DNA from 2 places in the Streptomyces sp. NPDC021020 genome. Region 2 is predicted to be linked to the other one. Evidence: riboswitches for the same ligand, from Rfam matches in the RefSeq annotation. Region 2 holds a riboswitch; the other holds the start of a gene.

Region 1 (7,026 bases), on a different contig from region 2:
GTGCAGGCGGTGAACGTGTGCGTGACGGAGATCGACATCGAGACGGTCGGCACGGACGTCACGATCGAGGGGGACGACATCGACGTCGAAGCCCTGATGCGTGCCATCGAGCACACCGGTGCCGTCGTGCACAGCATCGACGAGGTCGTGGCCGGGGCGTACACGCTGGAGAGCAAGCCGCGGTCGCGATGAGCGGACGCGTACGGCGTCTGGTGGCGCGCAGTCAGCTGCCCCTCGTGCTGGGCCTGATGGACGGTCTGCTCAACGCGCTCACCCTGACGGCCGCTTCGCTGGTGGGCGGGGGCTCTCCGGTGACCTACCAGCTGGCCCTTCGGGTGGGAGCGGTGGCCCTGGCCACGTCGGCGTTCGCGGTCTTCGTCGCCGACTACGCCGAACGGCGTTCGTACCTGGTGCGCGCCTCCAAGGAGCTGAACCTGACGGCCCGCGGGCACCTGGCCACCACCCGGCTGGGGCATCTGGCACTGGAGCGCTCCCTGCTGGCCACCGCGCTCGCCTGCACCGCGAGCTTCGCCGGGGCGGCCCTTCCGCTGCTGGTCGGGGCGGCCGCTCCGGGTGCCTCGTGGATCGTGGCCGTGCTGGCCGTGGCGGTGCTCACGGGGCTCGGGGCGATCCTGGGGCGTCTGTTCGCCGACCGTCCGGGGCGCTGGGCGGCGGCCCTGGGCTGCGGCGGCGTGGCGGTGACGTGGCTCGGGGTGTGGCTGCACATCGCCTGATCACGGCGCTGTGGAGGAGGTGACGCGGGGTCACGCCGGAGCGCGGGGCGCCGTCCTGCGGTGGACGGCCAGGAGCAGGGGGAGCGCCGCGAGCTGGGCGACCACGGAGTAGACGACCAGGCCGTCGAGCGAGTGGTCGTACAGCACGCCCAGCACGAAGCTGCCGGCGAACCACAGGACGCCGAAGCCCGTGTCGAAGAGACCGTAGGCGGATGCCCTCCTGTCGCGGCCGACCATGCCGGTGACCGCCGCCTTGACGACGGACTCCTGGACGGCCATGCCGAGACCCCAGCAGATCACCCCGACCACGGCGAGGGCGGCGTCGCCCAGGAAGACCAGGGGCGCGAACGCGGCGGTGAGGACGGTCGCCCCGACGACGGTGAGCAGCCCGACGCGGTCGAAGAGCCGTCCCAGCACCAGCGCGGCGACCGCCTCGGTGGCCATGGCGCCCGCGTAGAGCACCGGGATCCAGTCCGCGGAGATCACATGGCCGGTGCTGAAGTGGAAGGCGATGAGGGGGTAGTCCGCGTAGCCGAGGGCGATCAGGCCCATCGCGAGCAGGTAGAGCCAGAAGACGCGCGGGATGCCGTGGCGGCCGGGGATCTCCTCCCCGGCCTCCAGGTCGCCGGGGTCGGGGTACTGCCGCCGGGCGCCGAGCAGCACCACGACGGTGAGCAGCGCCGGGACCGCGAGGATCGCGAAGCCCGCGCGGTAGCCGTGGCCGGTGGCGAGGACGGCGGCCACGATCAGCGGGCCGACCGTCGCACCGGCCGCGTCGAGCGCCTCGCGCACCCCGAAGACCCAGCCGCTGCCCAGCTCTCCGGTGGCGTGGGCGAGCATGGCGTCGCGGGCCGGGTTGCGGATCGCCCGGCCGCCGCGTTCTGCGGCGATCAGCACCGCGGCGACCTGCCAGTTGCCCGCGAGCGCCAGGGCGGGCACGGCGGCCATCTGCACGACGTAGCCGAGAAGGGTGATGGGCCAGTACCTGCCGGTGCGGTCGGCGACGAACCCCACGACGGAGCGCAGCGCGTAGCCGAGGAGTTCCCCGAAGCCCGCCACCGCGGCGACGACGGCGGCGCTCGCGCCGAGCGTGCCCAGGAAGGGGCCGGTGATGCTGCGGGCACCTTCGTGCGCCATGTCGGAGAACATGCTGACGACGCCGATGAGCAGCACGAACCGCAGCGCCGAGCGACGCACGCCGTCGGCGGCCGAGGGGCCGGGCGCCCTCACGTCCTTCCCCGGCCGGGTGCTCCCGCGCGCTTCGCCCCCGGCCGGGGCCGCGGCCGCCGTGCGGGGGTGCGGACGGATTCGGCCATGGCGGGAGTCCTCCGTGACGAGGGGACAGGAACCCCGGGCCGGTCGCGGCGGTCGCGGCCGCGGCGCAGCGGACCGCCTCGGCCTCCTCCAGGATCATCGCACCTGGGCGCGGGAAGCCCGGCGAGCTGCGGGCGCGTGTCCCGCGGGGCCGTGCCCGGAGCCCGGCGAGCTGCGGACGCGTCTCCCGCGGGGCCGTGCCGCCGCTCGGGTGCAATGCGGGCTCTGCGCCGCGGGAGCCCTTGACCTGCGACATGCCGCGCGGTTCACTCGAATCCTGGCGATGGACCCCGCCTGGGCCGACTCCGCGTCCGCCCGAACCGCCCTCCACGGCTGATGGCTCCTGACCGCTGAGTCAGTGATGCCCGCCCGCGCTGGAGGTGCCGGTGATCGTTCCCCCCACCAAGCACCCCGCGTCCCCTTCCCGCGCTCGTGCGTCGACGGCGGCGGCCACGCCCGGACCTCCCGTCCGCGCGGCCGGCGCCGGTCGTCGCGTTCCCGCTCCTCACCTGAAACGGACGGTCCCCCATGAAGTGCTTCGACTGCGACTCCGAAGGCCGTGTCTGCGACGCGGTGGCTGTCTGCACCAGCTGCGGCGCGGCGATGTGCGCCGCGCACGCGACGAGTTCACCGCTGGCGGTCGAGCGGCTGAACGGTCTGGGGGTGAGGACGCTGCCCAACGCCGCCCGGCAGATGCACTGCCCCACGTGCACCGCGGCACGGACCACCGTGTGAGTGACGGGACCCACCGCAGGAAAGCCTTGACGTGCTCATTGTGCGTGCCGCAGGCTTTCCGCTGGTCCGTGTAAGCGGTTGCTGCCTGGGGGGGTAGGTCCATGGGGTTCGGCGTGGCCGGTCGAGGCGGATTCATGAGCAGGGGCGGGGCGCTGGCGGCGTTCGTCGTGGCGGGCCTGGCGGTGGGGATGGTGCAGCCGCTGGCCACCGGCGCCGCGGCCGCACCCACGCAGGCCCCCGGCAAGGCACCGGCGTCGGGCCGGGCGGCGCAGCCGCAGGCCGCGGCGAGCGAGTCGGCGGCTCTCGCACAGGCGGCGTCGACGGGCCAACGGGTCGAGGTGACGTCGCTGCGGGACGAGTCGAGCGAGACGTACGCGACGCCCGGCGGCGGTCTGGAGACCGACCAGCATCTGCGGCCGGTCCGGGCCCGGGTGGGCGGGACGTGGAAGCCGGTCGACAACACGCTGGTCAGGCGGCCGGACGGCACGGTCGGCCCGGCGGTCGCCGCGGTGGGCCTGACGCTCTCCGGCGGCGGGAACGCCCCGCTGGTGACGATGGAGCAGGCGGGGCGGAGCCTGTCGTACACATGGCCCGCCGCCCTTCCGGCCCCGACGCTCAGCGGCGACACGGCGACGTACAAGGACGTGCTGCCCGGTGTGGATCTGCAGATGCGCGCCGACACCGACAGCTTCCACGAGGTGCTGGTCGTCAACACCGCCGCCGCGGCGAAGAACCCGGCGCTGGAGCGGCTGACGTTCGGGACGCGGACCGAGGGGCTGACCCTGGCGAAGACGGCGGACGGCGGCCTTGCGGCCACCGACACCGCGGGCGGCGGCACGGTGTTCGCCGCGGCCGCGCCGGTCATGTGGGACTCCGGTGCCGCGACCGGCACCGCGACCGGCACCGGGAGGACGGCGAAGGCGCAGGCCGACGGCGATGCCGCGAGCGGCCCGGCCGCGAAGCCCGCCGATGCGGCGGAGGGCCCGACGGAGTCCTCCCGCACGGCGCCGATCGCCGTCGCCGTCGACCCGGAAGCCTCGCAGTTGACGCTGACGCCGGACCGGTCGCTGCTGACCGGTGCGAGCACCGCGTACCCGCTGTACATCGACCCCCTGACCTACACGCCGAAGGCGGGGGATTGGACGATGGTGTCGAAGTACTGGGCGAACAGCCCGCAGTACCGCTTCAACGGCAACTCGGACTCCGGCGTGGGCGACTGCGACTGGGACTACTGCGCCCCCAACGACGTCAAGCGGCTCTTCTACTCCTTCCCGACGTCGAAGTTCGCCGGGAAGACGATCCTGGACGCCACGTTCGTCGGGCACGAGACCTGGTCGGCGTCCTGCACCGCCAAGCCGATCGAGCTGTGGCGGACGACGGGCTTCACCCCGCAGACGACGTGGACCTCGTCGGCGGACCACTGGACCCAGAAGCTGGACACCAAGACCGTCGCGCACGGCTACAGCGGCTGCGCGGCCTCCGACGTCGAGTTCAACGCCAAGGCCGGGATGCAGTACGCGGCGGCGCACAACTACGCCACGACGACCTTCGGGCTGCGGGCGGCGGACGAGTCGGACGGGCTGGGCTGGAAGCACTTCTCCGACGACGCGTACCTGCGGGTGCACTACAACGCGCCGCCCAAGCAACTGGCCATGTCGCAGCTGACGATGAGTCCGGGCGGGACGTGTCACAGCCCGTCGAGCCCGGTGCACATCGGCAAGCTGCCCTCGCTCACGGCGAGCAACGTCAAGGACCCGGACGGGGACGAGGTGGCCGTCCAGTTCCACCTCGGCTGGGACGCCGGGGACGGCAAGGGCTTCGTGACGCACTGGACGTCGGCGAAGATCGGCCCCAAGAAGTCCGGTTCGACGTTCTCCATCACCCTGACCGCTGCCCCGGGCGGCGTGACGATCCCGAAGAACAAGACCATCGGCTGGTCGGCACGGGTGGTGGACTACGACCAGGGCACGTACTACAGCTACTCGCCGTGGTCGTACGCCGGTTCGGCGACCGACTGCTACTGGGTGTACGACACGAGCGTGCCGAACGGTCCGGTGATCACCTCCGGTGACTACCCGGCGATCAACGACGCCGACCCGAACGACCCGACGTACGACGGGGTCGGCCGCGACGGCACCTTCACCTTCAAGTCGTCGTCCACGGACGTCGTCAAATACTGCTGGGGCCTGAACCGCGACGCGGTGTGCGACAGCTCCCGTACGCTGCCGACGACCGGCGGCGCCGCGAAGTCGGCGACCTTCCGGCCGACCCATCCGGGTACGAACTTCGTGACCGCGCAGGCCTTCGACAGCGCCGGCAATCCCAGCGAGCCGGAGGTGTACCAATTCCGCGTGAAGGAGGGCCAACCCGCTGAGGCGGAGTGGCAGATGGACGACCCCGCCGGTGCCACGCAGGCCGCCGGTACGGCCGAGGACCGCACGCTGAGCCTGGTGGGCACCCCGGCACTGGGGGCGCCCGGCAGGACCGGCACCGCGGTCCAACTCGACGGAACAACCTCCTACCTGGAGTCCGACATCCCCACCGTCCACACCAACAGCAGCTTCTCGGTGGGCGCGTGGGTCAAGCTCGACCGGATGCCGACGACGGCGGCGATCGTCGCGGCGCAGCCGGGCAACCACTCGCCGGGCTTCGAGCTGTACTACTCGTACGACTACAACCGGTGGGTGTTCAACCAGTTCACCGCCGACACCGCCTCGGCGACACCCGTCCGCGCGATGCCGTCGACGGCCGGCGGGGTGGTGGCCAACCAGTGGTACCACCTGCTGGGCAGCTACAACGGCGTCGACCACAACCTGCGGATGTACATCGACGGGCAGCTGGTCGGCACGACCCCGTACACCACCGCGTGGGACGCGCGGCGCGGACTCCAGATCGGTGCGGGTAACTACGACGGTTCGCCCGCGAGTTTCTTCCCCGGCACGATCGACGACGTCCGGATCTACGACAAGGCCCTCACCGACGCCGACGTGGCACACCTCGCGGCCGGTGAGCCGATCGGGGCGGGCCGCCCGGCCCGCGCCGTCTTCCCGCTGGACGAACCGGCCGTGCAGGACGACGGCACTCCGACGACGGAGGTGCACGGGCGGGCGGACGTCGACCCGGCGGTCTTCCACGGCGGCGTCACCGCGGGCGCCGCGGGCGCCGAGGACACGGCGCTGACCTTCGACGGCACGACCGGCTACGCCGCCACCCGGTCCTCGCACGTCAACAACCAGCACAGCTTCTCGGTCATGGCGTGGGCGAAGCTGTCGTCCAAGCCCGACCACGCGGGCATCATCGTCAGCCAACCCAACGTCCACCGGCCCGGTTTCGAGCTGTACTACTCGGCCACGTACGGGTGGTCGTTCGACGCCTTCACCGCCGACGCCGACAGCGCGTCGATCGTGCGCGCCGCCCAGGGCGACACCACCACGTCGCCGGCGGGCGTGTGGACGCAGCTCATGGGCTCCTACGACGCGAACACCGACGACATGCGGCTGTACGTCAACGGGCACCTCGCCGGCAGCGCCAAATTCGCCGCCCCGTTCTACGGCGGCGGCGGGACGCAGATCGGCGCCGGGCTCTACGACGGTGTCCCGTCGAGCTTCTTCCCCGGCCAGATCGACCACGTCCAGCTCTACGACCGGGCCCTTTCCGGGCCCGAGGCCGAGTCGATGTACCACAACCAGCTCCAGGTGGAAGGCCGTTGGAAGCTGGACGCGGCATCGGGCAGCCCGCTGGTCTCGCCGGACGCGCTGACCACCGCCGCCGACCAGCACCCGCTGACGCTGGGCAGCGGCGCGCAGATCGACGCCACCGGCGCGAGCAGCGCGGTCGGCAACGGTGCCCTGGTCCTGGACGGCACCGCAGGCGGCTACGCGTCCACCACCGCCTCGCCGATCCACACCAACACCAGCTTCACCGTCAGCGCGTGGGTCGCCGCACCGGCGCGGCCGACGAAACCGGTGACGGTGATGAGCATGGCCGGGACCAACACCAACGGCTTCGCCGTGCGGTACGTGCCCAGCTCCACCGACCCTTCCCACCTGGGCAGTTGGCAGCTCCAGATGGCAGGTGCGGACGTCGCCGACCCGGTCGAGTCGACCGCGTCGGACACCAGCTTCCAGACCAACGGCTCCTGGGACCACCTCGCGGTGGTCTACGACCTGATGGCTGGTCAGATGCGCCTGTACGTCAACGGTGTGCTCCAGGAGAACCTGTGCGCCGACAGCGACGACGACGG
Region 2 (7,026 bases):
CCTGGACACCGCCCCGGAACTTCAGCTGCGTGAGGTGCTCCTCCACGGTGGCGAAGTAGTCGTCGTCCAGCTCCGTCGCGAGCATGGCGAAGAACCGCGTGAAGCCCTCCGAGCCGAACGCGGCGGCGTGTTCGTCCTGCACGTGCCGCAGCCTGTGCAGGTGGTCCATGAACAGGTCGAGGACCTCCACGGCCCGGTGGAGGATCGAGTCGGCGGTGTGCAGGAAGCTGCCGAAGACCCGCCGCTCGCCGTTGATCGCGGAAACGGCGGTCGCGTAGAGGTCGCGTACGACGTCGGGGTGGGCCAGGGCGTCGGCGAGGATCCGCTGGCGGTAGACGATGACCTCGGGGTCGAGCAGCCCGTTCAGCAGGACGCGGGTGGAGACGTCGCGGAGGAAGTCGTCGTCGCCGGCCATGGCGTCGAAAAGGGTGTCCAGGTCCAGGTCGCGGGTGAGATCGGACGTCTGCGCGGGGAGTTCCCCCTGCCAGTCGATGTCGTGCTCGGGATGGAGCAGGAGTGCCTTCATGACGAGAGCCGTTCCTTGAGCTGCCGGTACGTCAGGTGGTATTTCTCCGCGATCGCGAGGGCGTGGGTGATGCCGCCCGGGGGCTCGCGCACCACGCGGTAGGTGCGCCGGGCCGGATCGTCGGGGACGACCGTGCTGACCATGCTGACGGTGCTCGGCCCCAGCGAGGCGAGTTCGTCGACGAAGGTCACGCACACGCACAGCAGGTCGTGCTCGATGACGCTCTCCAAGGTGCGCGTGCCCAGGAGCACCGCGTCACGGAGCGTCGTGGAGGTGAAGACCTCGTTCATGACGACGACGCTGGACGGTGTCGCCTGCGCGAGGATGTCGCGCGTGCGCACCAGATCGTCGTACAGCTTGCCGCTCAGGTCGGTGAGGTTCTCGCCCCGCTCGAAGTGGGTGAAGAGCTGGTCGCACAGGAACAGCCGGGCCCGGCTGCCCGGGACGGGGCAGCCGAGGGCGGCCAGGTGGTGCAGCTGTCCGAAGGCGCGGGCGAAGGTGGTCTTGCCGCCCTGGTTGGGACCGGACACCACGATCACCCGCTCGGGACCGGACAGTTCGAAGTCGTTGGGCACGACCGGGGCGCGTGCGCGTACGAGCTTGGCGGCAAGCGCGATGTCGAACACGTCGCGGCCGAGAACCTCCTTGGAGGTGTCGTCGACCTCCGGACGGCAGAACGCCAGGCCCGCGGCCTTGAGCGGCGCGATGTACTCCAGGTAGGCCAGATAGAACTGGACCTCCCGGTCGAAGGCCTCGACCGTGGGGTCGAGGAAGTCCCCGTAGCGCTCGCAGTAGGCGTCCAGCTCGGCGAAGACGTCGGGAAAGAGCCTCGCCACCCGGTCGAGCACCGCTTCCTCGACGTGGTTCATGGCGATGTCCGAGCGGTAGGGGACACGGTGGTCCGTGGGCTCCCCCTGGCTGAACTTCTCGAAGACACCCACGACGTGGGCGCCGTAGTCGACCTGCTCCAGGCCGCCGCTGACCCGGACCCGGCCCGGGGTGATGTGCAGGCTGTAGCGGACCTCCGACAGCCGGGTGGCCAGGCTCCCGGTGGCTTCGGACAGCCCGCGGAAACGGTCACCGGAGCGGTAGGCGGCGACGTGGTCGCGGACCGCCGCCATCCCGGCGGACCGCAGGTCGCCGCGGTCGAGGACTTCCGCGACCTCCCCGACCGCCCGGCAGTACGTGCCGACGGCGTCCAGAAACCAGCTCTCGCGCTGGTAGGGGTGGTGCAGCCGGTGGGCCTGCCGCAACTGCTGCCGCGCCTCCCGCATCCGGCTCCCGAAGGCCGCGACACCGGCGACGAGGTCCGGGTCCTCCAGATCCCGGAACACCGCCTGACGGTGGGCGACCGTCTCCAGGGTGCGGATCGGGGTGTGGAAGAAGGGCGCGAGATCGTGGTCCTTGCGGCCCGCGGTGAGGTCGCGGACGACCTGGTCGAGGTTGAGGTCGCCGAAGAACGAGGGCTCCCCGGCCGCGGGGAGCGCCGCGTCCGCGGCGTCGGTGAACAGCACGCTGGGCAGTGGCTCGGCCATGGCAGGGGTCCTCCGCGACGACGGTGTGGCGCGTGCCTGTCCGTCAGACATCCCCGCCCCCGCCGTCCCGTCCGACGTGGCGGACCACTTCCACCTCCTCCATGATCATCAAACCTGGCGCGGGAAGCTCGTCGAGCTCCGGAAGGAAGCCGCGTACCCGCTCCTCGGAGTCGACGACGACCACCGCCACGGGCAGGTCCTCGCTGAGGGAGAGGAACCGGGCGGTGTGGAGGGAGGAGGAGCTGCCGTAGCCCTCGACGCCGTGGAAGACCGACGCTCCGGCCAGGCCGGCGCCGTGGGCGCGGTGGACGATCTCGGCGAACAGGGGCTTGTGGTGCCAGGTGTCGGATTCGCTGAGGAAGATGGTCAGCTTCACCGCGTTTCCGGTCTGCTTCATCGACGGCTCCCCGTGGTGTCGGCAGCGTGGGCGACCGCGCGCTCGCGCGAGGCCCTGATCTCCTCGTAAGTGCGCTCCCGGCCCTCCCAGTGGGAGCCCTCGACGGATTTGCCGGGCTCCAGGTCCTTGTAGACCTCGAAGAAGTGGGTGATCTCCAGCCGCTGGAAGTCCGGGACGTCCGCGATGTCCTGGAGGCCGGCGTAACGGGGGTCGTGCGCCGGTACGCACAGGACCTTCTCGTCCGGTCCGTGTTCGTCCGTCATGGAGAACATGCCCACGGCCCGGCATTCGATCGCACAGCCCGGGAAGGTCGGCTCCCCCGTCAGCACCAGGGCGTCCAGCGGATCGCCGTCCCCGCCGAGCGTCCCCTCCACGTAGCCGTAGTCGGCCGGGTACTGCGTGGAGGTGAACAGCATGCGGTCCAGCCGGATCCGGTGCAGTGTGTGATCCATCTCGTACTTGTTCCGCGATCCCTGCGGGACCTCCACGACGACGGTGAAATTCATGAGTGATCTCCTGCTCGGTGGGCGGAGGGGTCCGGCGGGATCCACGGTGCGCGGACGGACCCGTGGCGGCCTTCACACGGGTGTCCGGGGCAACAGGAACGGTCGGGGGAGCGCCCGACGGCGCGTGCACGCGCGGGGAACCGGACGGAGACTGCGGAATCGGGCATGAGGACTCCTGGTCGTGTCGATCGTCAACAACCAGGGACCGTCAGCGACCTCGTAGGCCGCGGTTGCGGTGAGCCCCATCACCGGTACAGGAAATGTACACCGTCGGCCCGCTCCGCCGGCCGTCCCGAACACGTGGGCGCCGTGCCGTGTTCAGCGGCCGGGCGCGGGGCTGACGAGGAGGACGGGCAGGTCCGCGTCCTGGGCGAGGGCGCGGGCGACCGGTCCGAGCCCCGCGGCACGCAGGCGGCTGTCGTCCCCGTGCCGGCCGGCGACGATCAGGTCGCAGTTGTGTGCCGTGGCGCAGGTGCGCAGCTCCCGGGCGATGTCGGTGTGCTCGCCCCATTCCAGGCGCACATGGGCTCCGTACGTGCTGACGGCGCCCGCGGCCCGGTCGAACCGGTCCTCCAGCCAACGCCGTTGGGAAGCGATGTCGCGTTGCTGCTCACCCGCGGTCTCGATGTGCTCCGGCGGGTTGAGAACGGCGCGGGCGATGACGGTTCCCCGCTCGCCGGCGAGGGCCAGCGCCGTCGTCAGCGCCGTGTGCGCGGCGGGGGACGCGTCCCAGCCCACGAGGATGCGGTGGAACGGGCTTGCGGTCATCGGGGTTTCTCCTCGGTGCCGGATCGTGGGGTGCGCGGGAATGCGGCGCCGGGTCAGGCGAAGCCCGCGACCAGGGCGAGCAGCGCGACCAGGACGACGAGCATGTAGGCGAGATAGGCGTCGAGCCGTCCGGACTGGAGCCGTTTGAAGGCCGCGACGAGGATTCCCAGGAGTGGCCGGAACGGCCGGTAGAGGTACGCCTCGACGACCTCGACCACCTCCGCCGAGTAGCTGATCACCCCGCCCGTCGCCGCTGTCGCCGACGTGGCGTCCCGCGGTGCGGCCGCGGGGTGGGCGGGGCCGGTGCGGCTGCGGGTGAGCAGGACGCCGGCGAGGACGCGCCGGGTGGGGTTGGCGTAGCCGAAGGGCGTGTACTGGTCCTGTCCGTGCACCCCGCCGCCGGCCGAGCGCCAGGCGGGGGTGCGCCGCACCCGCAGCGCGCTTCCACGGGACGCACCGAGCAGCAGCAGGAGTGCCGTCGCCAGGAAGAGCAGGGGCAGCACGACCCACAGCCAGCTCGGCGACAGGACGGAGAAGTCCCCGAACACCGGCTGGACGGCCCAGGGGGACTTCAGCGCACCGCGGCCCGCCTCCGCCGGTACGAGCTGCCGCAGACCGCGGACGACGACCCGGATCTCCAGCGGCGTCAGCGCGGCCACCAGCAGACCGCCGACGATCAGCACGAGCACCCCGAGGCGGCCGGGCAGGCCGAGGTCGTCACGGCATCCGGCGCGGCCGGGGGCGGCACCCCGGCGCGGACCGAGAACGATCATGCCGACGATCCGGACGAAGGTCACCGAGGCGAAGCCCGCGGTGAGCGCGACCAGCGCCCCCGCCACCGCGAAGGCCAGCGCGTACGGCAGATGGGGCAGCCGGAACTGCTGCATCAGGGATTCGAGCAGGAACCACTCCGAGACGAAGCCCGCCGTCGGCGGCAGCCCGGCCAGGGTGACCGCGCCGACGGCGATCGCCGCGCCCGCCCAGGGACGGCGCCGTCCCGCTCCGCGCAGCCGTTCCAGGTCACCGGTTCCCGCACCCGACTCGAACCCCGCGGCGCCGGCGAACAGCAGCGACTTGGCGAAGGCGTGCGCGACGACCTGCAGCGTGGCGGCGATCAGCCCGACCGCGGCCAGCCGCGGGCTGTCGCGGCACACCCCGACCAGGGCCACGGCGTAGCCGGTGCAGATGAGCCCGGCGTTCTCCACGCTGGAGTAGGCGATGACCCGCTCCAGGCGGTTCTGCACCGCCGCGTGGGCGATGCCCAGCAGAGCCGTGAGCGCGGAGACCACCAGCAGGGCGACCGCCAGCCAGACCGGCGGCCGGCCGAACAGGTCGAGGGTCCGCCACAGCCCGTAGAAGCCCGCGTTGACCGCGACCCCGGCCATCAGCGGGCGCAGCCCCGCGGGCGCGGCCGCGTAGCCGCGGGGCATCCACACCTGCACCGGGGCCAGGCCGACCTTGATCGCGAACCCGAGGACCAGCAGCACCCACACCGTGCCGTGCAGGGTGCCCGCGGGCAGCCGGGCGAGGTCGGCGAAGGCGAATCCGCCGGCCTTCGCGGCGGCCGCCAGCATCCCGAGCAGCAGGGCCGCGCCGGAGACCTTGCCGAAGCCGGCCGTGGCGACCGCCGCTCCGAGCCGGCGGTGCCCGGCCGAGGCGAGCAGGTAGAAGCCGACGGTCAGGGCTTCCCACGCCATCAGGAACAGGAAGACGTTGTCGGCGCTCTGCACGACGGCGACCGCCGCGAGCACCGCCGCACTGTACGTGGCCGGTCCCCGGCCGCCCGCGCGCCCCGGCGCCCAGCCCGCGGCGGTGAGGCACGCGGCGACGGCCACCGAGAACGTCAGCAGCCAGAACAGCCCGGAGAGGGGGTCCACCACCAGGCCGCTCCTGCCGAAGCCGAGCCAGGTCCCGAAGCCCAGCCCCGGCCTGTCGCCCGGGGTGTTGAGCGCCACGGCGCCGACCGCGGCGAGGCAGCCGGCCCCGGCGGCCGCAAGGACGTAGGGCACCGCGGCCTGCCAGGGGCGCCGTACGCCGCCGGGCCACGGCGCCAGGTCCGCCACGGCTGCCGCGGCGAACAGCAGCAGGCCGGCACCGATCAGCGTGCTCATCGCCGGGCCCCCTGACCGGTGATCCGGCCCGCGGCCAGCAGGAGGGCGTGCAGCAGCGAGAACGGGCTCGGCGGTGACCCCGGCACCCAGACGTCGACATCGGTCAGCGAGCCCAGCCCGCCGTGGGTGGCGTAGGAGTCGGCGAACACGCCGCCGCTGCACGCGTCGGTCCCGGCGGCGACCACCACCACCGGTTGCGCGGTGGCTTCGTACGTGCGGCGCAGCGGCGCCGCCATGCCGCGGGTGCCGGCGCCGGTGACCAGCAGGACGTCGGCGTGGCGGGGGCTGGTGGTGAAGAACATGCCGAGGCGGTGGATGTCGTAGACGGGGTTGGTCAGGGCGGCGATCTCCCACTCCTCGCTGCCGTCGGACCCGGCATCGACGTGCCGGATGTGCAGGGAGCGGCGGAAGCGGCGGGTGCGGGCGGCCAGGTCCGAACGGATCCTCTCCAGCGCGTCGTCGCTCTCGGCCTGCCCGGGTACGACGAGCGCCGAACGGGGACCACCGGCGGTGCCGGATCCCGGTGCCTCGGCGAAGACCTCGGGCCACAGGTCGGTGCAGCGGCGGCACATGATGCACCGGCCGCGGTCGACCCGGGTGACCCCCTCGTCGGCGGTGATCGCCCCGGTCGGGCACAGCGCGGCGGCCTCGGCCGGGGTCAGCGGGGCGACGCCCCGCCGTACGGTGACGGCCGCGGGAAAGGTCGCGGCGTACGGGTCGGGCCCGGCCGGGTACGCGGTCGTCACCACGCCCTCGCGCAGGCCGCGCAGGAACCAGGGCATCAGATGGCCGCCCCCGCGATCGACAGGCCGAAGCTCGCCTCGACGAACGGGAAGTCGGTGAGGATGTCGCCGGCGAACACCTCGTGGAAGAGCACGAGATTGTGGAAGGACGCCGAGCGCGGCGCGCACCGTGCCACCCGCCCCTGGTCGAGGCGCAGCACGTACAGCGTCTCGCCCTGCGGCCCTTCGGCCCAGCCGGACGCCTCTCCGGTCAGGTCGCCCGGCAGCTCCACCGCCGGCGGCGGATCGGCGGCGAGGACGCGCAGTTCGTCCACGACCTGGCTGAGCAGCCGGAAGGACTGGGCGATCTCGTGACCGCGGACGCGTGTGCGGGCCATGACGTCGCCGCCGGGGTGTTCCGGCGGCGGTCCGAGCGCGAGGGAGCCGTAGGCGTCGTACGG

Evidence for each region. Region 2 has a riboswitch for fluoride ahead of ACH4SL_RS06930 (inorganic diphosphatase). Riboswitches for the same ligand answer to the same signal wherever they lie in the genome.
Region 1: another riboswitch for fluoride. It lies ahead of ACH4SL_RS11665 (DUF2180 family protein); the one in region 2 lies ahead of ACH4SL_RS06930 (inorganic diphosphatase).

What each region holds. Positions count from the first base shown of each region.
Region 1 covers NZ_JBIRQQ010000003.1:748,778-755,803, forward strand. The annotation lists gene ACH4SL_RS11650 (DUF211 domain-containing protein) at 1-192, shown strand, start outside; gene ACH4SL_RS11655 (hypothetical protein) at 189-734, shown strand; gene ACH4SL_RS11660 (MFS transporter) at 765-1,964, opposite strand; fluoride riboswitch at 2,319-2,401, shown strand; gene ACH4SL_RS11665 (DUF2180 family protein) at 2,577-2,783, shown strand; gene ACH4SL_RS11670 (LamG-like jellyroll fold domain-containing protein) at 2,918-7,026, shown strand, end outside.
Region 2 covers NZ_JBIRQQ010000002.1:583,990-591,015, forward strand. The annotation lists gene ACH4SL_RS06915 (hypothetical protein) at 1-526, opposite strand, end outside; gene ACH4SL_RS06920 (hypothetical protein) at 523-2,061, opposite strand; gene ACH4SL_RS06925 (DUF190 domain-containing protein) at 2,105-2,458, opposite strand; gene ACH4SL_RS06930 (inorganic diphosphatase) at 2,455-2,964, opposite strand; fluoride riboswitch at 3,157-3,223, opposite strand; gene ACH4SL_RS06935 (universal stress protein) at 3,283-3,732, opposite strand; gene ACH4SL_RS06940 (proton-conducting transporter membrane subunit) at 3,786-5,843, opposite strand; gene ACH4SL_RS06945 (ferredoxin) at 5,840-6,625, opposite strand; gene ACH4SL_RS06950 (NADH-quinone oxidoreductase subunit C) at 6,625-7,026, opposite strand, start outside.